4 regions of the Hydrogenophaga aquatica genome follow, and region 2 is predicted to be linked to each of the others. Evidence: predicted binding sites of a transcription regulator. Region 2 holds the regulator's gene; each other region holds the start of a gene.

Region 1 (7,205 bases), on a different contig from region 2:
CTTGACGGCGTTGAGCCCCATCATCGCGTGAGCAATGTCGGCATCGAGCTTGTCGTACAGCGGCTCACCCAAACCCACCGGCACGTTCTGCGCCGTCACGCGCAGGCGGGCGCCGCAGGAGTCACCGCTCTTGCGCAGCGCGGACATGTAGTCCTCCAGCGCAGAAACGTCGGCCACCGGCGCGAAGAAGGGGTTGTTGGGCACGTATTCCCAGCTCTCGAAGGCTATGGGCAGCTCGCCGATCTGCGTCATGCAGCCACGGAAGGTGGTGCCGAACTTTTCCTTCAGCCACTTCTTGGCCACGGCACCTGCCGCCACGGTGGGCGCCGTGAGGCGTGCCGAGGAGCGACCGCCGCCGCGCGGATCGCGGATGCCGTACTTTTGCCAATAGGCGTAGTCGGCATGGCCGGGGCGGAAGGACTGGACGATGTCGCCGTAGTCCTTGCTGCGCTGGTCGGTGTTCTGGATGAGCAGGCAGATGGGCGTGCCCGTGGTCTTGCCCTGGTACACGCCGCTGAGGATCTGGACCTGATCGGGCTCGTTGCGCTGGGTGACGAACTTGCTGGTGCCTGGGCGGCGGCGGTCCAGGTCGCCCTGGATGTCGGCCTCGCTCAGTTCCATGCCCGGCGGGCAGCCGTCGATGACGCAGCCGATGGCCGGGCCGTGGGATTCACCAAAGTTGGTGACGCAAAACAGGGTTCCGAAAGTATTGCCGCTCATGGGCGGCATTATCTCAGCCTCTGCCGAGCCGCCTCAAGGAGGCTGAAACCCCCTTGGGGCGCAGCGAAAGAAGTGAGCGCGGAGGCAACATCATCTCAGGCTGGCGGCGTCAGGCGGACTTGGACGCGCTCTCGTCGGGCGGCGTTTCCTCTTCCTCCGGCCAGTCGCGGATGTAGGCCTTGAGCATCTTGTTCTCGAAGTTTTGCGCGTCCACCACGGCCTTGGCCACGTCATAGAAGCTGATGACACCCATGAGCATGCGGTTTTCAATGACCGGCATGTAGCGGGCGTGACGGTCCAGCATCATGCGGCGCACCTCGTCCATCTCGGTGCCCATGGTGCAGGTCAGCGGTCCCGGGTCCATGGCACGGTACACGGTGGTGGCGCCGAAGGAGCCGCCGTTCTTGACGACCGCCTGAATCACCTCACGGAAGGTCAGCATGCCCACCACCAGGCCATTGGACATGACCACCAGCGAACCGATGTCCTTCTCGGCCATCAGGTTGGCGGCGTCGGCCAGGCTGTCCTCGGGCGTGATGGTGTAGAGCGTGTTGCCTTTGACGCGCAGGATGTCGCTGACTTTCATCGGTATTCTCCTCGGAGCGGTGTTCTGTCTCGGACCTGTCTGGTCTTGACGCCAATATAGCCCACAATCGCACCAGATTGCACACAAAAAAAGGAGATGACATGACCCCCACGCTCATATTGCTCGCGGCCCCCCGAGGGGGCCTCAGCCACCTTGAGGCGGCTCGACGGAGGCTGACATGACCGGATACGCCGACCCCGGCTTCGACACCCTGGCGCTGCATGCCGGCGCCGAGCCCGACCCCGCCACAGGCGCGCGGGCCGTCCCCATCCACCTGACCACGTCGTTCGTGTTCGAGTCGAGCGACCACGCTGCGGCGCTGTTCAACCTGGAGCGCTCTGGCCACGTCTACAGCCGTATCAGCAACCCCACCAACGCCGTTCTGGAGCAGCGCGTGGCGGCGCTGGAAGGCGGCATCGGCGGCATTGCCGTGGCCAGCGGGCAGGCGGCGCTGCACCTGAGCATCGCCACGCTCATGGGCGCGGGCTCGCACATCGTGGCGTCCACCGCGCTGTATGGCGGCAGCCAGAACCTGCTGCACTACACGCTGCGGCGCTTCGGCATTGAAACCACCTTCGTCAAGCCGGGCGACATCGACGGCTGGCGTGCTGCCGTGCGGCCCAACACCAAGCTGTTCTTTGGCGAGACGGTGGGCAACCCGGGACTGGACGTGCTGGACATTCCCACCGTGGCGCAGATGGCCCACGAAAACGGCGTGCCGCTGCTGGTGGACTCCACCCTGACCACGCCCTGGCTGATGAAGCCGCTGGACCTGGGTGCAGACATCGTCTATCACTCGGCCACCAAGTTCCTGAGCGGCCACGGCACGGTGGTGGGCGGCATGGTGGTGGACGGCGGCAGCTTCGACTGGGAAAAGTCGGGCAAGTTTGCCGAACTGACTGCCCCCTACGACGGCTTTCACAACATGGTGTTCAGCGAGGAATCCACCGTGGGCGCCTTCATGCTGCGTGCACGCCGCGAGGGGCTGCGCGACTTCGGCGCCTGCATGAGCCCGCACACCGCTTGGCTGATCCTGCAAGGCATAGAGACCCTGCCGCTGCGCATGGCACGGCACATGACCAACACCGAAAAGGTCGTGAGCTTCCTGGCCAGCCACCCCTTTGTGAGCCGCGTGGGGCACCCGCTGCTGGAGTCCCACCCCAGCCACGCACTGGCGCAAAAGCTGCTGCCGCGCGGCGCGGGCAGCGTCTTCAGCTTCGACATGAAGGGCAGCCGCGCCCAGGGCAAAGCCTTCATCGAAACGCTCAAACTCTTCAGCCACCTGGCCAACGTGGGCGACTGCCGCAGCCTGGTCATTCACCCGGCCAGCACCACGCACTTCCGCATGGACGACGCCGCGCTGGCGCAAGCGGGCATCGGGCCCGGCACCATCCGCCTGTCCATTGGCCTGGAGGACCCGGACGATCTGATCGACGATCTGAAGCGCGCCCTCAAAGCGGCCGAGAAAGCGGAGGCCTGACCATGTTGATAGACATTCAAGGCGCGCCGCTGTACGTGTACACCGGCACCAAGCCCTTCAACCCCGCGCAGCCCACCATCGTTTTCATCCACGGCGTGCTCAACGACCACAGCGTGTGGATTCTGCAGAGCCGCTACCTGGCACACCACAACTGGAACGTGCTGGCCATCGACCTGCCCGGCCACGGCAAGAGCGGCGGCGAGCCGCCCTCCACCGTGCAGGAGGCTGCAGCCACCGTGATCGCCCTGCTTGACGCCATGAAGATCGACAAGGCGGTGCTCGCGGGCCACAGTTTCGGTTCTCTCATCGCACTGCAGGCCGCGGCCGACGCCCCCGGACGCGTGAGTCAGCTGGTAATGGTGGGCACGGCCTACCCCATGAAAGTGTCGCCTGCGCTGCTGGACAGCTCGCTCAACCAGCCGCTCAAGGCCATCGACATGGTCAACGTGTTCAGCCATTCCACGCTGGCGCCACCCCCCTCGGCGCTGGGGCCGGGCACCTGGCTGCACGGCGGCTCGCGCGCGCTGATGCGCCGCGTGCTGGCCAGCAACCCCAAGGTGAACGTGTTCCACCGGGGCTTTGTGGCCTGCGACAGCTACGACCAGGGCGAACAGGCCATGGACAAGGTGGAATGCCCCACCCTTTTCATCCTGGGCACGCACGACCAGATGACGCCCCCGAAGGCCGCACAGAGCCTGAGCAAACGCGCCAAACACGGGCAGACCGTGCTGCTGCGCGCCGGGCACTCGCTGATGACGGAGAACCCGGACGGCGTGCTGATGGCGCTGCTGCGTTTCATCAAGAGGTGAACCGATGAGCCAGACCGTGACCGCAGCGGACATCACCCCGCCCATGACGGAAGCCCGCGCGCGCGAAATCGCCGCGGACTTCGACTTGCGGCGGCTGCCTGCCGACTTCCTGGCCAACCCCTTCCCGGTGTACGCGGCGCTGCGTGACCGCGAACCGGTGCGCCGCATGCCAGACGGCTCGTGGTTCCTCACCCGCTACGCTGACCTGGTGGCGGTGTACCGCGACGCCGCCACCTTCAGCTCCGACAAGCAGGTGGAATTCGCCCCCAAGTACGGCAAGGACTCCCCGCTCTTTGAACACCACACGCACAGCCTGGTGTTCAACGATCCGCCGCTGCACACCCGGGTGCGCAAGCTCATCATGGGCGCGCTCACGCGGCGCGCCATTGCCGACATGGAGCCCGGCCTGGTCAAGCTGGTTGACAGCCTGCTCGACCGCATCGAAGCCCGGCAAGGCGGCGACCTGATCGAAGACTTCGCCAGCGCCATTCCCGTGGAGATCATCGGCAACCTGCTGGGCGTGCCGCACGGCGAACGCGAACCGTTGCGCGGCTGGTCGCTTGCCATTCTGGGCGCGCTGGAACCCGTGCTCACCCCCGAACAGGAAGCCCTGGGCAACCGCAGCGTGCAGGAAATGCTGGACTACCTGCGCGTGCTGGTGGCCGAGCGGCGGCGCCACCCGGGCGACCCGGAACACGACGTGCTCACCCGCCTCATCCAGGGTGAAAGCAGCGGCGACCGGCTCAGCGAGGTGGAGCTGCTGCAGAACTGCATCTTCCTGCTCAACGCCGGGCACGAAACCACCACCAACCTCATCGGCAACGCGCTGGTGAGTCTGCACGAATGGCCCGGCCAGAAAGCCTGGCTGCTGCAACGCCTGCACGACCAGCGTGACGACGCCGAGGCCCAGGAAAACACTCTGACGCTGGCCGTGGACGAATTCCTGCGGTTCGAGTCGTCCAACCAGTTGGGCAACCGCCGTGCGCTGCGGTCGTGCGAGGTGGGCGGCGTGGCGTTGCCTGAAGGTGCGCTGGTGACGCTTTGCATAGGTGCCGCCAACCGCGACCCGGCGCAGTTCAGCCAACCCGAGTCGCTGGACCTGGGGCGCCAGAACAACAAGCACCTGGCCTTCGGCTTTGGCGTGCACCAGTGCGCGGGTTTGAGCCTGGCGCGGCTGGAGGGGCGCATTGCCATTGGCCGATTCTTGCAACGCTTCCCCGGTTACGCCTTGAGCGCCCCCCCGAAGCGCGGCGGACGCGCCCGGTTCAGAGGCTTCCTGAACGCGCCGTTCAGCACATGAGGTAAGCAAACTTCACGACCTGTGATGCAGGCGGGAACGCTAATTGCTAGGTGTGCCACAGGCACCCCAAAAGGGTGCATCCACCTCACTGTGACGCACCGCCATGACAAACAGCCAACCGCTAGACATTCTCTGGGTCCTCATCTGCGCTGGTCTGGTGTTCGTGATGCAGGCGGGCTTCCTGTGCCTGGAGTCCGGCCTCACCCGCAACAAGAACTCGATCAACGTTGCCGCGAAAAACGTATCCGACTTTGCGGTGGCTTCGCTCCTGTACTGGCTGCTGGGCTTCGGGCTGATGTTCGGCCCCAGCGCCGGGGGGTGGATAGGCACGCACCTGTTCGGCGGTCTGGACCAGATTGGCCACGAACCCAGACTGCTCAGCTTTGTCCTGTTCCAGGTGATGTTCTGCGCGACCGCCGCGACCATCGTGTCGGGCGCGGTCGCCGAGCGCATGCGCTTCGGGGCCTACCTGGGGCTCTCCGCACTCGTCTCGCTCCTCGTGTACCCCGTGTTCGGCCACTGGGCGTGGGGTGGCGCCTGGGGAGGCTCGGGGACGGGCTGGCTGGCAAACCTGGGCTTCACGGATTTCGCGGGCTCAACGGTGGTGCACAGCGTTGGCGGCTGGGTGTCGCTGGTGGCCGTGTGGGTCATCGGCGCGCGCAGCGGCCGCTTCCCCCTGGACCGCGAACCCACTGTCATCCCCGCAGGCAACCTGCCCATGGCCATGCTGGGCACGCTGCTGCTGTTCTTTGGCTGGATGGGGTTCAACGGCGGCAGCACACTGGCCTTTGATGACCGCGTGCCGGGCATCCTGATCAACACCACACTTGCCGCCGTGGCGGGCTGCGCCACAGGCATGGTGCTGGGCCGCCTGTGGCACGGCTACTACGAAACGCTCTACCTCATCAACGGCCTGCTGGCCGGGCTGGTGGCCATCACTGCGGGGGCGCACGTGGTCACATCCTTCCAGGCCATGCTGATCGGATCGGCCGGCGCCATGCTGATGGCCTGGGCCAACGAAAAGCTGCTGCGCTGGCGCATAGACGATGCCGTCGGTGCCATACCCACCCACCTGGTCGCGGGGATCTGGGGCACGCTGGCGGTTGGCGTGTTCGGCGACCTGGAGCTGCTGGGCACGGGCAACACCCGCTGGGAGCAGATCGGTGTGCAGTTGCTGGGCGTGGCAGTCTGCGGGCTGTGGTGCGTCAGCATGACGTGGGCGTTCCTGCGGATCTTCGTGCCACGGCGCGGGCTGCGCGTGACGCCCGACGAAGAGCGTGCCGGACTGAACGTGGCCGAGCACGGTGCGCGCACCGAACTCATCGAACTGCTTGACGCGATGGAGACGCAACGCCGCTCGGGGGACCTGAGCCAGCGCGTGCCCGAAGAGGATTTCACCGAGGTCGGCCAGGTGGCCAAGGCCTACAACCGGGTCATCGAAGCGCTGGAAGGAGCCACGCAGCGAACCATGGCGATCGTGCGTGACATGCGCGACGGCATCGTCACCTTCACGCGGGATGGCATCCTCACCAGCCTCAACCCCGGCGCGGAAAAGCTGCTGGGCGTGAGTGCCGGCAACAGTGTCGGCGTGCCGTTCACCGACGTCCTGCGCCTGGCAGGCCACGCCCACCCCCTCACGACCGAACAGCTCTGCCGCCCTGGCGCCAAGCTGGAGCTGCGGATGGCCCGGCCCGGGGCGCAGCGCGCCTACTACGAGGTCTCGGTCAGCGAAAACCACCAGGACCAGGAGTTGCGGTTCACCGGAACGGTGCGCGACATCACCGAACGCAAGCTGGTCGAGTCACAACTGCACCAGCAAAGGGATCTGGCTCAGGTGACCCTGGCGTCGATCGGCGACGGCGTGATCACCACGGACGAGACCGGCATCATCCAGTACATCAACCCCGTGGCAGCGCGGCTGACCGGCTGGCCCGCCCACCAGGCCCGGGGGCAGTTCATCACCACCGTCTACAACCTGCAAGACGAAAACACGCTGCAGCCCTTGCCCAATCCGGTGCGCGAAGTGCTCAAGCGCGGCCAGCTGATGCCGCGCCGCGAGCATGCCCTGCTGCAGCGCCGGGACCAGGACAGCGTGCCCGTGCTGGACACCGCGGCGCCCATCCGCTCGCGCGACGGCTTCATCATCGGCGCTGTGCTGGTGTTTCACGACGTGACCGTGACGCTGAACCTGGCCCGGGAGCTGACCCACCAGGCCACCCACGATGCCCTGACCGGCATACCCAACCGGCGGGAGTTCGAGCGGCGCCTGACGGAACTGCTGTCGCGCGCCGAAACACCCGGCCAGAACCA
Region 2 (7,205 bases):
ACCCCGCAGGGCCGCGTCTCCCCCCACAAGCTGCTGGCGCAGCCCGCCATCATCTTCAACCGCAAGGACGCCCTGCAGGACGCCTTTCTGGAGCAGCACTTTGGCCTGCGCCAGGCCAGCTACCCGCGCCACTACGCCCCCGCCGTGGACGCCTTCGAGACGGCCATCGAACTCGGTTTGGGCTGGGGCATGGTGCCCGAACACCACCTAGCGCGCCGCCTTGGCCGCCCCGAACTGGTAGAGGTACTGCCCGGCGCCACCGTGGACGTGGCGCTGTACTGGCAGCACTGGGCGCGCGAACCCGTGTCGGCCCAGCGGCTCACGGCTGCGGTGAAGCAGGCAGCGGGTGTTTTGCGGCAATCAGCAGCTGGCGACCCGCCCGCCTAAAATCTCCCCCATGCTGCAAATCAAACAAGACCTGTTGGCCGGGCTGGGCGACGCCTTGCGCGCGCTCGCCGGCGACACCGCGCCCGCCCCCGTTTTCGAAAGCCCAAAGGTGGCTGCCCATGGCGACTACGCCTGCACCGCTGCCATGCAACTGGCCAAGCCGCTCAAGCAGAACCCGCGCCAGGTGGCGCAGGCCCTGGTGGACGCACTGAACGCGCAACCCGCCTACCAGCGCTGGGTGGATGCCATCGAAATCGCTGGCCCCGGCTTCATCAACATCAAGCTCAAGCCTGCCGCCAAGCAGGAAGTGGTGCGTGAGGTGCTGGCCGCAGGCACCGCTTTTGGTCAACAGAAGGACAACGGTCAGCGCGTGCTGGTGGAGTTCGTCTCCGCCAACCCCACCGGCCCGCTGCACGTGGGCCACGGCCGTCAGGCCGCGCTGGGCGACGCCATCTGCAACCTGTTCGAGACCCAGGGCTGGAACGTGCACCGCGAGTTCTATTACAACGACGCGGGCGTGCAGATCGAAACACTGGCCAATTCCACCCAGCTGCGCGCCAAGGGCATTAAGCCCGGCGACGGCGAGTGGCCTGAGGCCGCCTACAACGGCGACTACATCCAGGACATTGCCAACGACTTCCTGGCCAGGAAGACCGTCAAGGCCGACGACCGCGAGTTCACCGCCAGCGGCGACGCGAGCGACCTGGACGGCATCCGCCAGTTCGCCGTGGCCTACCTGCGCCACGAGCAGGATCTGGACCTGCAAGCCTTCCAGGTCAAGTTCGACCAGTACTACCTGGAGTCCAGCCTGTACACCAGCGGCCGCGTGGAGCAGACCGTGAAGAAGCTGGTGGACGCGGGCAAGACCTACGAGCAGGACGGCGCGCTGTGGCTCAAGTCCACCGACTACGGTGACGACAAAGACCGCGTCATGCGCAAGAGCGACGGCGGCTACACCTACTTCGTGCCCGACGTGGCCTACCACATCACCAAGTGGGAGCGCGGCTTCACCAAGGTCATCAACATCCAGGGCACCGACCACCACGGCACCATCGCGCGGGTGCGCGCGGGCCTGCAGGCAGCAGGCGTGGGCATTCCCCAGGGCTACCCCGACTACGTGCTGCACACCATGGTGCGCGTGATGCGTGGCGGCGAGGAGGTGAAGATCAGCAAGCGCGCGGGTAGCTACGTGACGCTGCGCGACCTGATCGAGTGGACCAGCAAGGACGCCGTCCGCTTCTTCCTGCTCAGCCGCAAGCCCGACACCGAATACACCTTCGATGTGGACCTGGCCATCCAGCAGAACAACGACAACCCGGTGTTCTACGTGCAGTACGCCCACGCGCGCATCTGCTCGGTGCTGGCGTCCTGGGGTGGCGACGTCGCCAGCCTGAAAGACGCCGATCTGGGCGCGCTGGAGGGCCCGCAGGCCCAGGCGCTGATGTTGCAACTGGCCAAGTACCCCGAGATGCTGACCGCCGCCGCGCAGGACTTCGCCCCGCACGACGTGACCTTCTACCTGCGCGAACTGGCTGCCGCGTACCACAGCTACTACGACGCCGAACGCATTCTGGTCGACGACGAGGCCGTCAAGCGTGCCCGCCTGGCCTTGGTGGCAGCCACCGCGCAGGTGTTGCACAATGGCTTGGCGGTGCTCGGGGTAAGCGCGCCGCGGAAGATGTAAATGCACATGAAGAAACAAGCAGGTGGAACGCTCGTCGGGTTCATCGTCGGGCTGATCGTCGGACTGGGCGTGGCCCTGGCCGTGGCCGTGTACATCACCAAGGTTCCGGCGCCTTTTGTCGACCGCGGCGTGCAGCGCAAACCCGACCAGGAAGCCATCGAGAAGGAACGCAACCGCGACTGGAATCCCAACGCCACGCTCGGGGGCAAACCTGTGGCGGCCCCGTCACCCGACGCCACCGCGCCAGCGCCCGACGCCACGGCCGTTGCACCGGCCCCCGCGCCTGCGCCCGCTCAAGCCCCTGCTACCGGCAAGGGCGACCCGCTGGGTGAACTGATCCAGTCACGCACCGCCACCAGCCCCGGCCAGGTGCCGACCGTCGAAGCGGCGCCCCAGCCTGACCCCTTCGTCTATTACGTGCAGGCCGGCGCGTTCCGCGGGCCGGACGAGGCCGAAGCCCAGCGCGCCCGCCTGGCCATGCTGGGCTTCGACGCCAGGATCACCGAGCGCGAACAGGCCGGCAAGCCGGTGTTCCGCGTGCGGATCGGACCTTTCGAGAAAAAAGTGGAAGCCGACGTGATGCAGGAGCGGCTCAATGGCCAGAACGTCGAGAACACGCTGGTCCGGGTGCAGCGCTGACCATGCCGGCCCGCTGGAACTTTCCCGGCAGGTGGTGAACCCAACAGCCCAAAGCCTGGCCGCGCATGCGGCCTTTTTCTTACCGATGGAGCGTAACAAGATGCAACGACGTGAATTCTCCCGTGCCCTGGCAGGCGCTGGCGCATTGGCTACTGCAGGCTGGAGCGGGATGGCCTGGGCCCAGATTGGCGGTTTCAAGGACGGCAGCGACTACCGCCGCCTGGCCCGCCCGGTGCCGGTGGACGCCCCGTCAGGCCAGATCGAGGTGCTCGAATTCTTCTCCTACTCGTGTGTGCACTGCTACCGGTTTGAACCGGTGATGAAGGAGTGGATGAAGACCCTGCCCGCCAACGTCGTCGTCAAGCGCACGCCGGTGGGCTTCAACGCTGCCTTCGAACCCCTGCAGCGCTTCTACTACGCGCTGGAGGCCATGGGCAAGCTCGACGCCCTGCACGACAAGGTGTTCAAGGCCATCCACGAAGGGAACGAGCGGCTCAGCAAGCTCGACAACATCGCCGACTGGGTGGCCAAGCAGGGCGTGGACAAGACCCAGTTCACCCAGACCTTCAACTCCTTCGGCGTCACGGGCAAGGTCAAGCGCGCCACCCAGCTGCAGGAAGCCTACGAGGTGGAGGGCACCCCCGCCCTGGGCATTGCCGGGCGCTTCTACGTGCCGGGCCAGGCCGCGCGCACGGTTCAGATCGCCAATGCACTGATCGCCGAAACCCGCAAGGGCTGACGACTCCACCAGCGTTTGCACGGGGCATGCCGGCACGCCCCGCCACAAACCCCGCAGGGGGTGGCTACAATCGTTGCATTCTCTAAATGCAAGTTTCGTGCCTCTAGCCACCATGTCCTCAAACCGCCCCCTGCCAACCCGTCCGCTGCTCGGTGGCGTGCTGCTGGCCGTGGCGGCCATTGCCTGGCTGCCCGCCCACGCCGAACGCGCAGACCGCCTCCAGCCCATGAACGTCGAGGCAGATGCCCTGCGCTACGACGACGCGCGGCAGACCAGTGTGTTCACCGGCAACGTCGTCATCACCAAGGGCACTATCGTCATCCGCGGCCACCAGGTCGACGTCAGACAGGACCCCCAGGGCAACCAGTTCGGCACGGTGACCGGCGGCAAGGACAAGCTGGCCTTTTTCCGCCAGAAGCGCGAAGGCCTGCAGGAATTCATCGAGGGCGAGGCCCAGCGCATCGACTACGACAGCCAGGCAGACACGGTGAAGTTCACCGGCCAGGCGGTCTTGCGCCGCTTCAAGGGCGCTACGCTCAACGACCAGACCAGTGGCGGCGTCATCATCTACGACAACAAGTCCGAAACGTTCTCGGTCGACGGTGGCAGCCCCAACCGCACCCCCGAAAACCCCTCGGGCCGCGTGCGCGCCGTGCTCACCCCCAATTCCGCCACGGCTGCGCCTCCCGCGGCCCCGGCCCCCAACACCCGCCCCCTGCAACCCAGCCCCCGGATGGAGACCCGCCCGTGACGGCGGCCAGCGCATCCGACAGCCGGCTGCAAGCGCGCGGGCTGCGCAAGAGCTATGGCAAGCGCCTGGTGGTGAAGGACGTTTCACTGGAAGTGCGCAGCGGCGAAGTGGTGGGCCTGCTCGGCCCCAACGGCGCAGGCAAGACCACGTCGTTCTACATGATCGTGGGCCTGGTGCGGGCCGACGACGGCCACATCACCCTCGACGGACAATCCATCGAAGACCTGCCCATACACCGCCGTGCCCGCCTGGGCCTGGGCTACCTGCCGCAGGAGGCCTCGATCTTCCGCAAGCTCACGGTGGAACAGAACGTGCGTGCGGTGCTCGAGCTGCAAACCGACGCCCAGGGCCGTGCCCTGAGCGAACCCGAGATTGCCACGCGGCTCGACCAGCTGCTGGAAGACCTGCACGTGGAACACCTGCGCCACTCACCGGCCCCCGCGCTGTCGGGCGGTGAGCGCCGTCGTGTGGAAATCGCCCGCGCGCTGGCCACCAACCCCCGCTTCATCCTGCTGGACGAACCCTTTGCCGGCATCGACCCCATCGCCGTGATCGAGATCCAGCGCATCATCGGTTTCCTCAAGGCGCGTGGCATCGGGGTGCTTATCACCGACCACAACGTGCGCGAGACGCTGGGCATCTGCGACCGCGCCTTCATCATCAGCGACGGCCACGTGCTGGCCCAGGGCACCCCGGCCGAGATCGTGGACAACGCCGACGTGCGCCGCGTCTACCTCGGCGAACACTTCCGCATGTAAGGCCGGCATGAAGCAGGGCCTGTCTTTACGCGTCTCGCAGCATCTGGCGCTCACGCCGCAGCTGCAGCAATCCATCCGCCTGCTGCAGCTGAGCACGCTGGAGATGGCCCAGGAAGTCGAGCAGATGCTCGACGAAAACCCCTTCCTGGAACGGGACACGGAAACGGCCGAGCGCGAGGACTTCGGCGTGGCCCAGGTGGATGCCACGCCCAGCCTGGGCGACCAGGTAAGCGAGTGGGCAAGCGGTGAGGCCCCCGCCGCAGGCAGCCCGGACACGGCCGCCGACGTGTCCAGCGAACCCCTGGAAGACGCGACACCGCTGGAGCAAAGCTGGGAAGGCGACGGTAGCGTGGAATTCACGCCCGACGACAGCGAATGGGGTGGCGACGCCCCGCCGCGCAACGGCGCGCGCGACGACGACGAAGACGTCAGCGCCGCCGATCTGGCCAGCGAGCACATCACCCTGCCCGCGCACCTGCACGAACAAGCCCTGGCCCTGCGCCTGAACGACGACGAGCGCGCCGCACTGTATTTCGTCATCGAGTCGCTCGACGAGGACGGCTACCTGATCGAACCCCTGGCCGAACTGGCCGACGCCGTGCTCGCCCAGGAGGAACAGGCGCGCGGGCGCACGCTGCAGGGCGACGAGCGTCTGGCCCGGCAGGAGGAACTGCACCAGTTGCTGCAGACCGCGCTGCACTGGCTGCACAACATGGAGCCCGCAGGCGTGGGCGCGCGCGACCTGGCCGAATGCCTGAAGCTGCAGATCCTGGAACTTCGCAACACCCCAGAGGCCCGCGCCGCGCTGAGCATCTGCGAACAGCCGCTGGAGCTGATGGCCAAGCGCGACGTCAAGCGCCTGAGCAGCCTGTGCGGCTGCGGCGACGAACTCGTGCGCGCGGCACTGGCGCTGATCGCCCGGCTCGAACCCAAGCCCGGGCGCCGCTTTGCCGACGTGCAGCGCAACGTGGTCGTGCCCGACGTGATCGTGACCGCCGCTGGCCGGGGCTTCAAGGTGCAGCTCAACCCCGACGTGATGCCGCGCCTGCGCGTGCAGGACATCTACGCCAACGCCATGCGCGGCCAGCGCGGCGAAAACGCCCAAGGCATGCAGCAGCGGCTGCAGGAGGCGCGCTGGTTCATCAAGAACATCCAGCAGCGCTTCGACACCATCCTGCGCGTGGCCAGCGCCATTGTCGAGCGCCAGCGCAACTTCTTCATGCACGGTGAACTGGCCATGCGCCCGCTGGTGCTGCGCGAGATTGCCGACGAGCTGGGCTTGCACGAGTCCACCATCAGCCGCGTGACCACCGCCAAGTACATGGCCACGCCCTTCGGCACCTACGAACTGAAGTACTTCTTCGGCTCGGCGCTGGGCACCGAAACGGGAGGCAATGCCTCCAGCACCGCCGTGCGCGCCCTCATTAAGCAGTTCGTCGCCAGCGAGAACCCCAAGAAACCGTTGAGCGACAACCAGATTTCCGACATGCTCAAGGAACAAGGCATCGAGTGCGCGCGGCGCACCGTGGCCAAGTACCGCGAATCGCTGCGCATTGCGCCAGCCAACCTGCGCAAAGCCATCTGACCGATATTTGACCAATGAATGCACTGACCCTTTTCCTGCCCTGCGCCGCTGGCGTGGAAGACTTTCTGGCCGCCGAGGTGCAGCGCGTCACCGGCCTGCCAGACACCGCCATGCAGCGCTCGCGCGGCGGCGTGGAGGTGAACGCCAGCTGGCGTGACGCCCTCAAGCTCAACCTGCACAGCCGCCTGGCCCAGCGCGTGCTGGTGCGCCTGGCACGCCAGCCCTACCGCAGCGAGCAGGACATCTACGCCGCCGCCCACGGCGTGGCCTGGGAGATCTGGTTCACACCGAAAGAGACCATCAAGGTTGAGATCACCGCGCAGCACAGCCCACTGAAGAGCCTGAACTTTGCCGCGCTGCGCGTGAAGGACGCCATCTGCGACCGCCTGCGCGACAAGCGCGGCGCACGCCCCAGCGTGGACACCGCCCGCCCCGACGTGCGCGTGTTTGCCCACCTGACCAAGGACGACGTGACGGTGTACGTGGACACCTCGGGCGAACCCCTGTTCAAGCGCGGCTGGCGTGAAGACAAGGGTGACGCCCCACTGAAGGAAACGCTGGCCGCCGCCATGATTGCCGCCACCGGCTGGACCGGCTGGAATGAAAACGGCCAGCCCGTGCCGCTGTACGACCCCTGCTGCGGCAGCGGCACCGTTCCCATC
Region 3 (7,205 bases), on a different contig from region 2:
ACGTGTCGTGGATGTGCACGAGGTGATTGGCCACGCTCGATGTGCGCATGCGTGACGCCAGCCAGGCCTCGTGAGCCAGCATGGCACGCTCGTCGGGATCGTGCGCCCGCGAGGGGTGCAGCGCCTTGAGCGCGTAGAGCGTCTGGCTGGCGGGTTCGCGCACCTGGTACAGGACATTGACCCCGTTGTCGGCCACGCGCGCCGTCACGGTCAGCCCGTCCAGCACGTCACCCACCTTGAGATGGCTGGGCAGGGGCAGCGCCTCGGCCACGCGCGCCACATCGTGCAGCGACGCGTCGAGCAGCCCCAGCACGCGCACCACCATGGCGGTGACGTTGTCGTCGCTGCCCGCAGCCAGCGCGGCATCCACCAGCGCCTGGCTGGCCTGTTGTGAAGTTGATGCGTTCAGCAGTTCGCGCATGCGGCGTTCGGTCAGCTTGCCGTGCACACCGTCTGACACCAGCACGAACAGGTCACCCACGTGGAGGTCGCCCTGGAGGTAGTCCACCACGAGGTGATCCTCTGCCCCCACGGCGCGCAGCAGTTGGTGGCGCAGGTCTGGGTGGTTGACCGCGTGGTCGTGTGTAAGGCGCTGGAGCTGCCCCTCGCGCAGCAGGTAGCAGCGCGTGTCGCCCACGTGCGCCAGGGTGTAGGACTGACCGCGCAGCACCAGCGCGGTAAGCGTCGTCAACCCCATGGCCGGTTGGCGGCGACGGTTGACGCCCGCCAGCCAGGCGTTCTGCGCGGCAATCACGCGGTCCAGCGCCACGGTGGTGTCCCAGGTTTCGGGCGTGCCGAAGTAGTCGCGCACCAGGCTGGTGACACTGGTCTGCGCCGCTTCCTTGCCCATGCCGCCAGTGCTCACGCCATCCGCGATGGCAACGATGGAACCCCAGCCCTCCTGCCCGGGTGCAGGCAGCATGGCAGCGCAGAAGTCTTCGTTGATGTCCTTGCGGCCCGCCTGCGAGACAAAGCCAATGTCGATGTCGAATGCCATGCACCAACTCAAGCAAGAAGCACGCCCAAGGATGGTGCGATGGCAGCCATCACCCCATCAGCATCTGCATGCTGCTCTCGTACTGGGCGGACAGTTGCTCGAACACCTCCAGCAGGTTTTCGCTGGCGTTGGCCAGCAGTTCCAGCCGCGCGGCCCGGTCGCGGCCCGCCACCCGTGCCGCGCCACTGGCGCAGGCCAACATCTGCTCCCAGCCCTGGGCGGCCGCAGCCAGCCCGTCGCGGATGGCCGCGCTCGACAGGGGAATGCCATTCAGATAGCGCAGCCCATCTTCGAACGCGACCCGGGCGTCAAACATCGCCTGCTCGCGCTCCGGGGTGGAACGCCCAACCCCCAGCAGCTCGAACAGCACGTGCTTGGCGTAGCGCTGCGACAGCATGCGCTGGCGTCCCGCCATGTTGAGCACGTGCAGGGTGGCCACGGAGCCCGTCTGCTCCAGGCTGCCCACCAGCCGCTCCGCATCCTGCAGCAGCCGTTCGGCCAGGGCATCGAGTTCGGCCACGCGCTCGCCCTGCGGATCACCGCGCAACAAGGGCATCAACGCCGCCCAGGTCTTGCGCACCTGGGCCAGCAGGTCGCCGAAGGTGGGTTGCGACAGGTTCTTGTCCAGAAACTCCAGGTTGCCTGCCACGCGCTGCACCGACTCCTCCATCCCCTGGCGGTGGCGTTCCGGCTGCGCCGCCGCGAACTGCAGCAGACGGTATTTGACCAGCCGCTGCGAGAGCATGCGCAGCTGCCCCGCACGGTTTAGGCATTCCGCATCACGTGCAGACTGGATGACCTGTTGCGACACCTGCCCCAGCCGCCGGTTGGTGTGCATCGACGCTGTACGCAGCAACTGGAAAGCTTCATCGTCAGACATCTGACGCGCGCGCATGAGGATGCCCTTGGCCCGGTCCACCACCTTGCGCTCCTCGAAGCGCGTGGAAACATCGTTCAACTGCTTGAGCAAGGCCTGCTCCCGCTTGAAGCGGGCCTGGGCCAGCAGCGCCAGAGGCCGCAGCCGGGGTGCACCGTATCCCAAGACCGCGTATGCATGCACGCCTGCCTCCACCGCGTTCGCCATGCGTTGCGCGTCGGCGTCTGCCGTGAACAGCAGCACGGGCAGCGGTGCCACCTCACCCAGCGCGCGCAAGGTCTTGAGAAAGGCGTCGTCCAGCTGGGGCACGTCGGCCACCACCAGGTCTGGTGCATGCCGCACCACCGCCTGCACCAGTTTGCTGCATTCGCCTGCCGTGGCAAGGACCGTAAAACCAGCGCTCTGAAGATCCGGCAAGAGGGAGTCCGCGGCCCGTGCACCGCTGGAATAGACCAAAACCGACGTCATACCCGTTGAATACCTGAATGAAATGGGCTGACAGCCCGAAGGATGACACGCGCCACGCCAGCGGACACGCGCACGGCTCCGAGTATCTCGCAAGCGCGAACACATGCAAGCAGCAGATGGCACAAGTCTTGCGTAGTTCATGGCGGGCGTGACGAAGCGTCCAGTCTTGACCCCCTCGCGTCAAGGGTTGCGCGCACAACGACGTGCGTTGCCAAACAAAGGCAAGCCACCGGCCTGCCAGCACCCGTCCGTCCCCGGCCGGGGAAACACCCTCGTTCCCATCCAGCTCCTGCCCAGCTCGGCGCCTGTACACGCCTGGCCAGGGACCGGAGCACCCCAATCCTCAGACTGGAGTAGCCGCAATGAAGAAAGCAAAACTGGTGATGATCGGCAACGGCATGGCCGGCGTCCGCTCCCTGGAAGAGCTGCTCAAGCTCGCCCCGGACCTCTACGACATCACCGTCTTCGGTGCCGAGCCGCACCCCAACTACAACCGCATCCTGCTGTCGCCCGTGCTGGCGGGCGAGCAGACGCTGGAAGAGATCGTCCTCAACGACTGGGCCTGGTACCAGGACAACGGCATCACCCTGCACGCTGGCTGGACCGTGACCGAGGTGGACCGCACCCGCCGCATGGTCCACGCTCGTAACGCCCTGGGCGACACCATGAGCGAGCCCTACGACCGGCTCATCCTGGCCACCGGCTCCAACCCCTTCATCCTGCCCATCCCCGGCAAGGACTTGCCTGGCGTGCTGGCCTACCGCGACATTGCCGACACGCAGGCCATGATCGACGCCGCAGCGCAGTACAAGCATGCCGTGGTGATTGGCGGCGGCCTGCTGGGCCTGGAAGCCGCCAACGGCCTGATGAAGCGCGGCATGAGCGTGACGGTAGTGCACGTGGCCCCCTGGCTCATGGAGCGCCAGCTCGACGATGTGGCGGGCAAGCTGCTGCAGCAGTCGCTGCAGGAACGTGGCATGAAGTTCCTGATGGGCGCGCAGACCGCCGCGCTGGTGGCTGGCGAGAACGGTGAAAACGGCGGCCGCGTCAGCAAGGTGCAATTCAAGGACGGCACCGAGGTGCCCGCCGATCTGGTGGTGATGGCCGTGGGCATCCGCCCCAACACCGCGCTGGCCGAGAGCATGCGCCTGCACGTCAACCGCGGCATTGTGGTGAGCGACACCATGCAGACCGTGACCGACCCGCGCATCTACGCGGTGGGCGAATGCGCCAGCCACCGCGGCATTGCCTACGGGCTGGTGGCCCCGCTGTTCGAGCAGGGCAAGGTGCTGGCCAACCACCTGGCCGAATTCGGCATCGGCCGCTACACCGGCTCGCTCACGTCCACCAAACTCAAGGTCACCGGCATCGACCTGTTCAGCGCGGGCGACTTCATGGGTGGCGAAGGCTGCGAGGAAATCCTGCTGAGCGACCCGGTGGGAGGCGTGTACAAGAAGCTCGTCATCAAGGACGACCAGCTTGTTGGTGCCTGCCTGTACGGCGACACCGTGGACGGCTCCTGGTACTTCAAGCTGCTGCGCGAAGGCCGCAAGGTCTCCGACATCCGCGACAAGCTGATGTTCGGTGAATCCAACATTGGCGACACCGGCCACGAAGGCCACAACAAGGCCGCCAGCATGCCCGACGAGGCCGAGGTCTGCGGCTGCAACGGCGTCACCAAAGGCAGCATCTGCAAGGCCATCAAGGACAAAGGCCTGTTCACACTGGACGAGGTGCGCAAGCACACCAAGGCCAGCGCGTCCTGCGGTTCGTGCACCGGCCTGGTCGAGCAGATCCTGATGTTCACCGCCGGTGGCGACTACAGCGCCACACCTAAGAAGAAGGCCATGTGCGGCTGCACCGACCACAGCCACGAGGAAGTGCGCGAAGCCATCCGCACGCCGCTGCCCGATGGCTCCAAGCTGCTGACCACCAGTGCGGTGTTCCAGCACCTGGGTTGGAAGACACCCAACGGCTGCGCCTCGTGCCGCCCCGCCGTCAACTACTACCTCATCAGTACCTGGCCCAAAGAGGCCAAGGACGACCCGCAAAGCCGCTTCATCAACGAACGCAGCCACGCCAACATCCAGAAGGACGGCACCTACAGCGTGATCCCGCGCATGTGGGGTGGCGAAACCACGGCCAGCGAGCTGCGCCGCATTGCCGACGTGGTGGACAAGTACCAGATCCCCACCGTCAAGGTGACCGGGGGCCAGCGCATTGACCTGCTGGGCGTGAAGAAGGAAGACCTGGTGGCCGTGTGGAAAGACCTGGACATGCCCAGCGGCCACGCCTACGCCAAGGCCCTGCGCACCGTGAAGACCTGCGTGGGCAGTGAATGGTGCCGCATGGGCACGCAGGACTCCACCCAGATGGGCAAGGACCTGGAACGCGCCATGTGGCGCATGTACGCCCCGCACAAGGTGAAGTTCGCCGTCAGCGGCTGCCCGCGCAACTGCGCCGAGGCTGGCATCAAGGACGTGGGCATCATCGGTGTGGACAGCGGCTGGGAGATGTACATCGCGGGCAACGGCGGCATCAAGACGGAAGTGGCGCACTTCTTCACCAAGCTCAAAACCGCCGAAGAGGTGCTGGAGTACACCGGCGCCTTCATGCAGCTCTACCGCCTGGAAGGCTGGTACCTGGAGCGCACCGTGCACTACGTCAACCGCGTGGGCCTGGACTACGTGAAAAAGAAGATTCTGGACGACCACGAAGGCCGCAAGGCCCTGTGGGCACAGTTGCAAGCTGCACTGGAAGGCGAACCCGATCCCTGGTTCGAATTCGCCAAAGCCGAAGTGGACGTGCGCCAGTTCGAACCCGTCAAGACCGTTGTTTCCGAAGGAGCCGTGGCATGAGCGCCCCCCAACCCGAATGGACCCTGATCTGCCGCGTGGAAGACATTCCCGTGCTGGGCTCGCGCCGCGTGGCGCGCAAGCAGGGACTGGATGTCGCCATCTTCCGCAACACCGAAGACGAGGTGTTCGCCCTGCTCGACCGCTGCCCACACAAGGGCGGGCCGCTGAGCCAGGGCATCGTCTTCGGGCGCAGCGTGGCCTGCCCGCTGCACAACTGGACCATCGGCCTGTGCGACGGCCAGGCCGCCGCGCCGGACGAGGGTTGCACGCCCCGCTTCAACATCAAGGTGGAAGCAGGCGAAGTGTGGCTGGACGCCCGTGAACTCGCCACCCAGGCCACCGACCTGGCCCGCCCCATCGCCGGTCCCGCACGGCGCTGCTCACAGACCGCCTGAACGCCCCGCAGAGGAGACAACCACGTGAGTGCCGAACCGATCACCCTGGCCCAGGAGACCCGCTCCACCTGCCCGTATTGCGGTGTGGGCTGCGGCGTGATCATCGAATCCGTGGGCGAGCGCATCACCCACGTGCGGGGCGACCCGCAGCACCCGGCCAACTTCGGGCGGCTGTGCACCAAGGGCTCCACTCTGCACCTCACGGCAGACCCTGCCATCGCACGCCAGGTGCGGCTGACCCAACCCATGCTGCGTGCCCAGCGCGGTGCGGCCCCCCAGCCCCTGCCCTGGAACGCTGCGCTTGACCTGGCTGCTGACCGCCTGGCGGCCATCGTGCACCAGCACGGCCCCAATGCGCTGGGCTTCTACATCAGCGGCCAACTGCTCACCGAGGACTACTACGTCTTCAACAAACTCGCCAAAGGGTTGCTGGGCACCAACAACATCGACACCAACTCGCGCCTGTGCATGAGCAGCGCCGTGGCGGGCTACAAACTCACCCTGGGCGCCGACGCCCCACCCGCCTGCTACGACGACGTCAACCACGCCGACTGTCTCTTCATCGTCGGCAGCAACGCCGCCTGGGCACACCCGGTGCTGTTCCGTCGCATTGAAGATGCCAAGGCCCAACGCCCAGGCATGAAAGTCATCGTGGCCGACCCGCGCCGCACCGACACCGCCAGCCTGGCCGACCTGTACCTGCCGCTGCAGCCGGGCACCGACGTCATGCTCTTTCACGGCCTGCTGCACATCATGCTGGCCGAGGGTTGGATCGACACCGGCTACATCGACCGCCACACCAGTGGCTTCACCGCCCTGCGCGAACTGGTCCAAGGCTACACACCCGATGCCGTGGCCCAGATCTGCGGCGTGCCCGTGGCCGACCTGTTCACCGCGGCCCGCTGGTTCGCAGGTGTGCCAGAAGGCGCCAGCCAGATGGCCCCCAGCGCACGCCTTCGCACACTGAGCCTCTATTGCCAGGGCCTCAACCAATCCACCAGCGGCACCGCCAAGAACGCCAGCCTCATCAACCTGCACCTGGCCTGCGGGCAGATCGGCCTGCCGGGCGCGGGGCCCTTTTCCCTCACCGGCCAGCCCAATGCCATGGGCGGGCGCGAGGTGGGCGGCCTGGCCAACCTGCTGTCGGCCCACCGCGACTTGGCCAACCCGGTGCACCGTGCCGAAGTGGCCGCCCTTTGGGGCGTGCCGGACGTGCCCGCCACCCCAGGCAAAACCGCAGTGGACATGTTCCAGGCGGCCGCCGACGGCGAAATCAAAGCCCTGTGGATCGCCTGCACCAACCCGGCCCAGTCACTGCCCGACCAGGCCACCGTGCGCCGCGCGCTCGAGCGTGCCGAATTCGTGGTGGTGCAGGAAGCCTACGCCAGCGCTGCCACCTGCGACTGGGCCGACCTGCTGCTGCCAGCCACCACCTGGGGCGAAAAGGAAGGCACCGTCACCAACAGCGAACGCCGAATCACCCGTGTGCGTGCCGCCGTGCCGCCGCCAGCCACATCTGCAGACGGCCCGCGCCACGACTGGCAGATCGCTGTGAATCTGGCCCGCAAGCTGGAGCAACGCCTGCCCCGGCGCGCCCCCGGCACACTCTT
Region 4 (7,205 bases), on a different contig from region 2:
CAGGATGCTTTCGGGCGTTTGCGGTTGCACGGGGGTGTCGTCGTGCACACAATGCTGGGTGCCCAGCTTCACGTACAGCAGGCGCAGGAAGTGCCAGACCTCGGTGGTGGTGCCCACCGTCGATTTGCGCCCGCCGCGCGACAGCCGCTGCTCGATGGCCACGGTGGGCGGGATGCCATAGACCGCGTCCACCTCAGGCCGGCCTGCGGGCTGCACGATGCTGCGCGCATAGGCGTTGAGGCTTTCGAGGTAGCGGCGCTGGCCTTCGTTGAACAGGATGTCGAACGCCAGCGTGGACTTGCCCGAACCGCTGACGCCAGTGATGACGTTGAACTTGCCTCGGGGAATGTCCACCGACAGGCCCTTGAGGTTGTGTTCCCGCGCGTTGATGATGCGGATGGCATGCGCATGTGACGCGGCGGTTTCCAGCGCAGGTACGCCCACATCCGCCGATTCAATGGCTGCGGCCCTTGAAGCGGCAGCGGGAGCCAACACATCAGCCCTGGCGACCACTGGCGCAGAACCCACCTCTCCCCGCACAGGCAGGTAATCCGTCACACGCCCTTCTTGCGCCATGTACAGCTCGCCCACCGCCTCGGCGTACTCCCGCAGCGCCTGGCCGGTATAGCTGTGCGGGTGCAGCCGCACCTCCTCGGGCGTGCCCTCGGCCACCACCAGGCCGCCCTGGTCGCCGCCGTCCGGCCCCAGGTCGATCAGCCAGTCGCTCGCGCGGATCACGTCCAGGTTGTGTTCGATGACGATGAGCGAATGCCCCGCCTCCAGCAACTTGCGCAGCGCGCGCATGAGCTTGGCGATGTCGTCGAAGTGCAGGCCAGTGGTCGGCTCGTCGAACAGGAAGAGCATGCCCTTGGTGGCCAGGGGCTGGCCCGACGCGGTGCGACCCGAACGAGCGCCTTTGCCTTTCTTGCCCGCCTTGGCGGCCTCGGCCAGAAAACCCGCCAGCTTGAGGCGCTGCGCCTCGCCGCCGCTGAGTGTGGGCACCGGCTGGCCCAGCTTCACGTATTCCAGACCCACGTCCACGATGGGCTGCAGCGCCACGATGACCTCGCGGTCATGCGCGAACAGTTGAGCGGCCTCGCTCACCGTCAGGTCCAGCACGTCGGACACATTGAGCAGCCGGCCGCCGCGCTCGATGGTGATCTCCAGCACCTCTGGGCGGTAGCGCTGGCCGTTGCAGTCGGGGCAGCGCAGGTACACGTCGCTCAGGAACTGCATCTCCACGTGCTCGAAGCCCGAGCCGCCGCAGGTGGGGCAGCGCCCGTCACCGCTGTTGAAGCTGAACTTGGCCGCCGTGTAGCCGCGCTGCTGCGATTGCGGCGCGGTGGCAAACAGGTCGCGGATGGCGTCCCATGCGCCGACGTAGCTCACCGGGTTGGAGCGCGCCGTCTTGCCGATGGGGGACTGGTCAACAAACACGACGCCGCTGAGGTGATCGGCCCCCAGCAGGCGGTCGTGCGCGCCGGGCGATTCGGTGGCCTGGCCGAAGTGGCGCATCAGCGCCGGGGCCAGCACGTCTTGGATGAGGGTGGACTTGCCCGAGCCGCTGACGCCCGTGACGGTGACCAGACGCTGCAGCGGGAATTCGACGTTGAGGTGGCGCAGGTTGTGTTCGCGCGCGCCCTCCAGCACCAGGCGGGGCGTGGCGTCGGTGACCATGCGCTTGAAGCCGAAACCCACCTGCTTGCGCCCGCCCAGGTAGGCGCCAGTCAACGTGTCGGCCTCGCGCAACTGGTCCACGGTGCCGTCGAACACGATGCTGCCGCCACGCTCGCCGGGGCCCGGGCCCATGTCGATGACGCGGTCGGCCGCCAGCATGACGGCGGGGTCGTGCTCCACCACCACCAGGGTGTTGCCCGCGTTGCGCAGGCGCGCCATGGCCTGGTTGATGCGGTTCATGTCGCGCGGGTGCAGGCCGATGCTGGGCTCGTCCAGCACGAACAGGGTGTTGACCAGTGAGGTGCCCAACGCTGTGGTGAGGTTGATGCGCTGCACCTCGCCGCCGCTGAGCGTGCGGCTTTGCCGGTCGAGCGTCAGGTAGCCGATGCCCACGTCGCACAGGTAGCGCAGGCGGGTGGTGATTTCGTCGAACAGCAGCTTGAGGGCCTGCTGTTCGCCGCTTTCGCTGGCACCGGGCAGGGCCAGCCGGGCGAAGAATTCGCGCAGGCGCTCTATGGGCAGCTGCATCATGTCGTGCAGGCACAGGCCGGGCAGCGCTTCGAGCTGCTCGCGCGTCCAGTCCACACCCGTGGGCATGAAACGTTGTGCAGGCGGCAGAACGGCGTCCGCATCGGCCTTGGAACCCAGGCGCCACAGCAGGCTCTCTGTCTTGAGCCGCGCGCCCCGGCACGCGGGGCATTCGGTGTAGCTGCGGTACTTGGACAAGAGCACGCGGATGTGCATCTTGTAGGCCTTGCTCTCCAGGTAGTCGAAGAAGCGGCGCACGCCGTACCACTGCTGGTTCCACTTGCCGTTCCAGTTGGGCGAACCTTCGATGACCCACTGCTGCTGCGCCTCGCTCAGCTGGTACCAGGGCGTGTCGCGCGGAATGCCTGCGGCCTCGGCGTGGCGCATCAGGTCGTCCTGGCACTCTTTCCACGCGGGGGTCTGCATGGGCTTGATGGCCCCGGCACGCAGGGTGAGCCTGTCGTTGGGGATGACGAGGCCCATGTCCACGCCGATGACGCGCCCGAAGCCCCGGCAGGTGTCGCACGCGCCCACGGCGGAATTGAACGAGAACATGGACGGCAGCGGCTCGGCGTAGCGCAGGTCGCTTTCGGGGCAGTGCAGGCCGGTGGAGAACTTCCACAGTTCCGGCTCGGGTTCGTTGCCATCATCACCCGCCGGGCGCAGGGCGTACACGGTGAGCCGCCCGCTGCCACGCTTGATGCCAAGCTCGATGGCCTCGACGACTCGGGCACGCTCGGCCCCGCTGAAGCGGAAGCGGTCGGCCACCACGTCGAGCACGCGAACCTGCAGGTCGGCAGGCGTAGCGGTTTTCTTGGCCTTGCCCGTGTCTTTGGCTGGCTTGGCGGTGTCGTGCGGCGCCGGGCGGGTCACCACGCGCTCGGCCTGCACGCGGGTGAAGCCGCTGGCCGCCAGCCATTGTTCGATGTCTTCGGGCGTGGCGCTGGCGGGCAGTTCCACGGGGAAGGTGATGACCAACCTGGGATCGCCCGCTGCCTCTGCCCGCTGGCGCAGCTCTTCGTAGATGGTGTCGGGCGAGTCGTGCCGCACGGGCAGCGCGGTGCGCCGGTCGAACAGCTGGGCAGCGCGCGCGTAGAGCAGCTTGAGGTGGTCGTTCAGTTCGGTCATCGTGCCCACGGTGGAGCGCGACGAGCGCACGGGGTTGGTCTGGTCGATGGCGATGGCCGGGGGCACGCCTTCCACCTTGTCCACGGCGGGCTTGTCCATGCGGTCGAGGAACTGGCGCGCGTAGGCGCTGAAGGTCTCGACGTAGCGGCGCTGCCCTTCGGCAAAAAGGGTGTCGAACACCAAGCTGGACTTGCCCGAGCCGCTGGGGCCGGTGACCACTGTCAGCTCGCCGGTGCGGATGTCCAGATCGACGTGCTTGAGGTTGTGCTGGCGCGCGCCACGGATGCGGATGAGGCCCGTGCCGTCGTGGGCGGGGGTCTCAGGAGCAGAAACGGGAAGGCTGGGGGCGTTGTTGGGCTCTGACATGGTCTGCCTTGGCTTGAAGGCAAACATTCTAGGCAGGCAATGATGACCCTTGCCTGCGCTGTGTCAGCCCGGCGGTGTGCGCCCGGCCACACCCAGGCGGCGCGCCAGCCGCACCAGGTTGGCGCGGTCCACCTGCAGCTCGCGCGCGGCGGCGGCCCAGTTGTGGCCATGGCGCCGCAGGCAGTCTTCCACCAGCTGGCGTTCAAAGGCGTCCACCCGGGAGCGCAAACCAACCGTGCCACCCTCGCCCGGTACAGGCGAGGCTTGCGCTTCTTGCCCAGCGGGCACCGCCCCTTGGGGCTGTGGCGGGGCGGCGGCGGGCAGACCCAGGTCTGCTGCCGTGAGGGTGAGGATGCGCGGCCGGGGCTGCTGGCGCCCCACGGCGCGCAGCACGCTGCGGCCGATGAGGTGCTCCAGCTCGCGCACATTGCCCGGCCAGTCGTAGGCCAGCAGGGCCGACTGAGCCAGTTCATCCAGCCGCACGCTGCCCAGACCCAGGCGGGAACGGTTCTCTTCCAGGAAGAAGCCGCTGAGCAGCAGCACATCGCGCCCGCGCTCGCGCAGCGGCGGCACACGCAAGGGATAGACGCTGAGGCGGTGGTAGATGTCGGCGCGCAGCCGCCCGGCACGCACTTCGGCGGCCAGGTCGCGGTTGGTGGCCACGATCAGGCGCACGTCCACATGGTGTTCACGGTCAGAACCCAGGCGCTGCAGCTGGCCGCTCTGCAGCACGCGCAGCAGCTTGGCCTGAACCGGCAGGGGCAATTCGCCCACCTCGTCCAGGAACAAGGTGCCGCCGTCGGCCAGTTCGAACTTGCCCTTGCGTTCGCTCACGGCACCGGTGAAGGCGCCGCGCACATGACCGAACAGTTCGCTTTCCACCAGGGTGTCGGGCAGGGCCGCGCAGTTGAGGCTGACCAACGGCCGGTTGGCACGGCTGGAGCGCGCATGCAGCGCCTGCGCCACCAGTTCCTTGCCCACGCCGGTCTCGCCGGTGACCAGCACTGTGAGGTCGCTCGCCCCCACCAGGTCGATTTCCTTGAGCATCTGCCGCATGGCCGCGCTTTGCCCCAGCAGGCGACGGTTGGGCTGCCCTGCCGCGCGCTGGTAACGCTCCACCTGCATGTGCTCGTCTTCCACCGCCAGGGTCAGGCGGTTGATGCGCGTGGCCGCAGCCACCGTGGCGGCGGCCAGGTTGCCGAAAGCGCTCAGCACCTCCAGATGTTCGGGCTGAAAGCTGCCTGGGGTGAGCGCGTCCAGCGTGAGCAGGCCCCAGGGCTGCGACTCCACCTGCAGTGCGCAGCCCATGCAGTCGTGCACCTCCAGGGTGCCGCTGCCGCCCTCCACCAGGCCGTCGTAGGGGTCTGGCAAGGGGCTGCCGGGCTCGAAGCGCTTGGGGCCGCCGGCCGACAGCAGCGCCTGGAAACGCGGGTGTTCCGCCACACGAAAGCGCCGCCCCAGCGTGTCGCGGCTCAGGCCATCGATGGCCAGAGGCACCAGCCAGTCGCCCTCCAGCCGCAGCAGGCAGGCGGCATCGCATGGGAAAAGCGCGCGCAGCGCTTCGAGCAGGCGGCGGTAGCGCTCCGGCTCGGGCAGCGCGCGCGACAGGTCGGCCACCAGCGGCACCAGGGCCTTGATCCACAAGGAAGATGTCATTTCGACTTAAAACAGGTCATACCGACACGACTCAAAGACATGTCAATGCGACACGTTAGCACACAAGTCCTTGTCACGTAAGGCAAAGTTCTTTGGCACGGGCCTTGCCATGCAGAACGCCCCGGCCCGCCGTGGCCATGTCGAACATATTGAAGGAGACCCCGTGCTCAACGACGCTCAACGCGCCATAGTCAAAGCGACCGTACCCCTGCTGGAAACCGGCGGTGAAGCCCTGACCACCCACTTCTACCGCATCATGCTGGGCGAGTACCCCGAGGTCCGGCCCCTGTTCAACCAGGCCCACCAGGCCAGCGGCGACCAGCCGCGTGCCCTGGCCAACAGCGTGCTCATGTACGCGCGCCACATCGACAAGCTGGAAAACCTGGGCAACCTGCCTGCGCAGATCATCAACAAGCACGTGTCGCTGCAGGTGCTGCCCGAGCACTACCCCATCGTGGGCACCTGCCTGCTGCGCGCCATCCGCGAAGTGCTGGGCGCCGAAATCGCCACCGACGAGGTGCTGGCCGCCTGGGGCGCCGCCTACCAGCAGCTGGCCGACATCCTGATCGGGGCCGAGGAACAGGTGTATGCCGCCAACGCGGCAGCGCCCGGTGGCTGGCGCGGCGTGCGGGTGTTCCGCGTGGAGCGCAAGGTGCCCGAGAGCAGCGAGATCACATCGTTCTACCTGCGCCCTGTGGACGGCCAGCCCGTGGTGGCCCACCAGCCCGGGCAATACATCGGCCTGCGCATGAACATCAACGGCACGGAGCAGCGCCGCAATTACTCGCTGTCTGACGCGCCCAACGGCCGGGAACTGCGCATCAGCGTCAAGCGCGAAGCGGGCGGGCTGGTGTCCAACCACCTGCACGACCAGATCCAGGCCGGTGACACGCTGGAGGTGTATCCGCCTGCAGGCGCGTTCACGCTGCAGGAAAGCGACAAGCCGCTGGTGCTGATCAGCGGTGGCGTGGGCATCACCCCCACGCTGGCGATGTTGAAGGAAGCGCTGGGCACCGGCCGCACGGTGCACTTCATTCACTGTGCGCGCAACCGCACCGTGCACGCGTTCCGCGAGGCGATCGACGCGCTGGCCGCGTTGCACCCGCAGCTGCGCCGTTTCTACTGCTACGACCAGGCCGCCCCTGAAGATGGCGCGGACGCCGTGGGACTACTGGACAAGGACCTTCTGGCCAACTGGCTGCCCGGCCGCGACGTGGACGCCTACTTCCTGGGGCCCAAGCCGTTCATGGCACTGGTGAAGCGCCACCTGGCCGAACTGGGTGTGCCCGAAGCGCAGACGCGCTACGAGTTCTTCGGCCCGGCGGCGGCGCTGAACTGACCGGCGACGCTCAGGGCTTGACGATCAGCACGGGCACCTTGGCGTGCGTCAGCACCTTCTGGGCCACACTGCCCAGGATGAGTGCCTGCACGCCCTTGCGCCCGTGCGAGCCCATGACGATCAGGTCCACGCCTTCGGCCTGGGCGGTTTCCAGGATGCCTTCGTAGGTGACGTTGCGCTCGATGGTGTCGCCCGCGAAGGCCACGCCACGGGCTTCGCAGCACTGGCGGATGTCGTCCAGCGACTTGCCCGCTGCCGCCTGGGCTTCGGCCATGTAGGCCTGCAGACCGACGGCGGATGCATCACCGATACCGATGTAGGGGAAGGGGTCGATCACGTAGACGCCCACGACCTGGGCGCCGTGGGTCTTGGCGAGGTCGGCGGCGAATTCGGCAGCCTCGTGGGCCAGCTGAGAGCCGTCGGACGGCACAAGGATCTTCTTGAACATGGTCTTACCTCCTGTATGAGCGGTTGTGTGGAATGCCACATGTCTTGTGGACACCGCAGTCTA

What was found. Region 2 encodes sigma-54, which starts transcription at its own class of promoters, with help from an activator protein. Its sites were predicted from a motif close to TGGCANGNAANCTGCTTT; they were not measured.
Region 1: the regulator sigma-54 is predicted to act here: its motif matches at 4,928-4,945, upstream of amt (ammonium transporter).
Region 3: the regulator sigma-54 is predicted to act here: its motif matches at 2,460-2,477, upstream of nirB (nitrite reductase large subunit NirB).
Region 4: the regulator sigma-54 is predicted to act here: its motif matches at 5,449-5,466, upstream of hmpA (NO-inducible flavohemoprotein).

What each region holds. Positions count from the first base shown of each region.
Region 1 is NZ_BAAGVK010000011.1:813,124-820,328, forward strand. It holds gene aroC (chorismate synthase) at 1-720, opposite strand, end outside; gene ACYVHH_RS11255 (CBS domain-containing protein) at 830-1,306, opposite strand; gene ACYVHH_RS11260 (O-acetylhomoserine aminocarboxypropyltransferase) at 1,485-2,786, shown strand; gene ACYVHH_RS11265 (alpha/beta fold hydrolase) at 2,789-3,595, shown strand; gene ACYVHH_RS11270 (cytochrome P450) at 3,600-4,895, shown strand; gene amt (ammonium transporter) at 4,999-7,205, shown strand, end outside.
Region 2 is NZ_BAAGVK010000024.1:71,424-78,628, reverse strand. It holds gene ACYVHH_RS16600 (HTH-type transcriptional regulator ArgP) at 1-387, shown strand, start outside; gene argS (arginine--tRNA ligase) at 398-2,071, shown strand; gene ACYVHH_RS16590 (SPOR domain-containing protein) at 2,078-2,710, shown strand; gene ACYVHH_RS16585 (thiol:disulfide interchange protein DsbA/DsbL) at 2,811-3,449, shown strand; gene lptA (lipopolysaccharide transport periplasmic protein LptA) at 3,562-4,200, shown strand; gene lptB (LPS export ABC transporter ATP-binding protein) at 4,197-4,958, shown strand; gene rpoN (RNA polymerase factor sigma-54) at 4,966-6,543, shown strand; gene ACYVHH_RS16565 (THUMP domain-containing class I SAM-dependent RNA methyltransferase) at 6,558-7,205, shown strand, end outside.
Region 3 is NZ_BAAGVK010000001.1:58,773-65,977, forward strand. It holds gene ACYVHH_RS00280 (protein kinase domain-containing protein) at 1-997, opposite strand, end outside; gene ACYVHH_RS00285 (type IV pili methyl-accepting chemotaxis transducer N-terminal domain-containing protein) at 1,047-2,342, opposite strand; gene nirB (nitrite reductase large subunit NirB) at 2,705-5,200, shown strand; gene nirD (nitrite reductase small subunit NirD) at 5,197-5,595, shown strand; gene ACYVHH_RS00300 (nitrate reductase) at 5,620-7,205, shown strand, end outside.
Region 4 is NZ_BAAGVK010000002.1:354,913-362,117, forward strand. It holds gene uvrA (excinuclease ABC subunit UvrA) at 1-3,699, opposite strand, end outside; gene norR (nitric oxide reductase transcriptional regulator NorR) at 3,763-5,355, opposite strand; gene hmpA (NO-inducible flavohemoprotein) at 5,519-6,694, shown strand; gene ACYVHH_RS02845 (universal stress protein) at 6,705-7,142, opposite strand.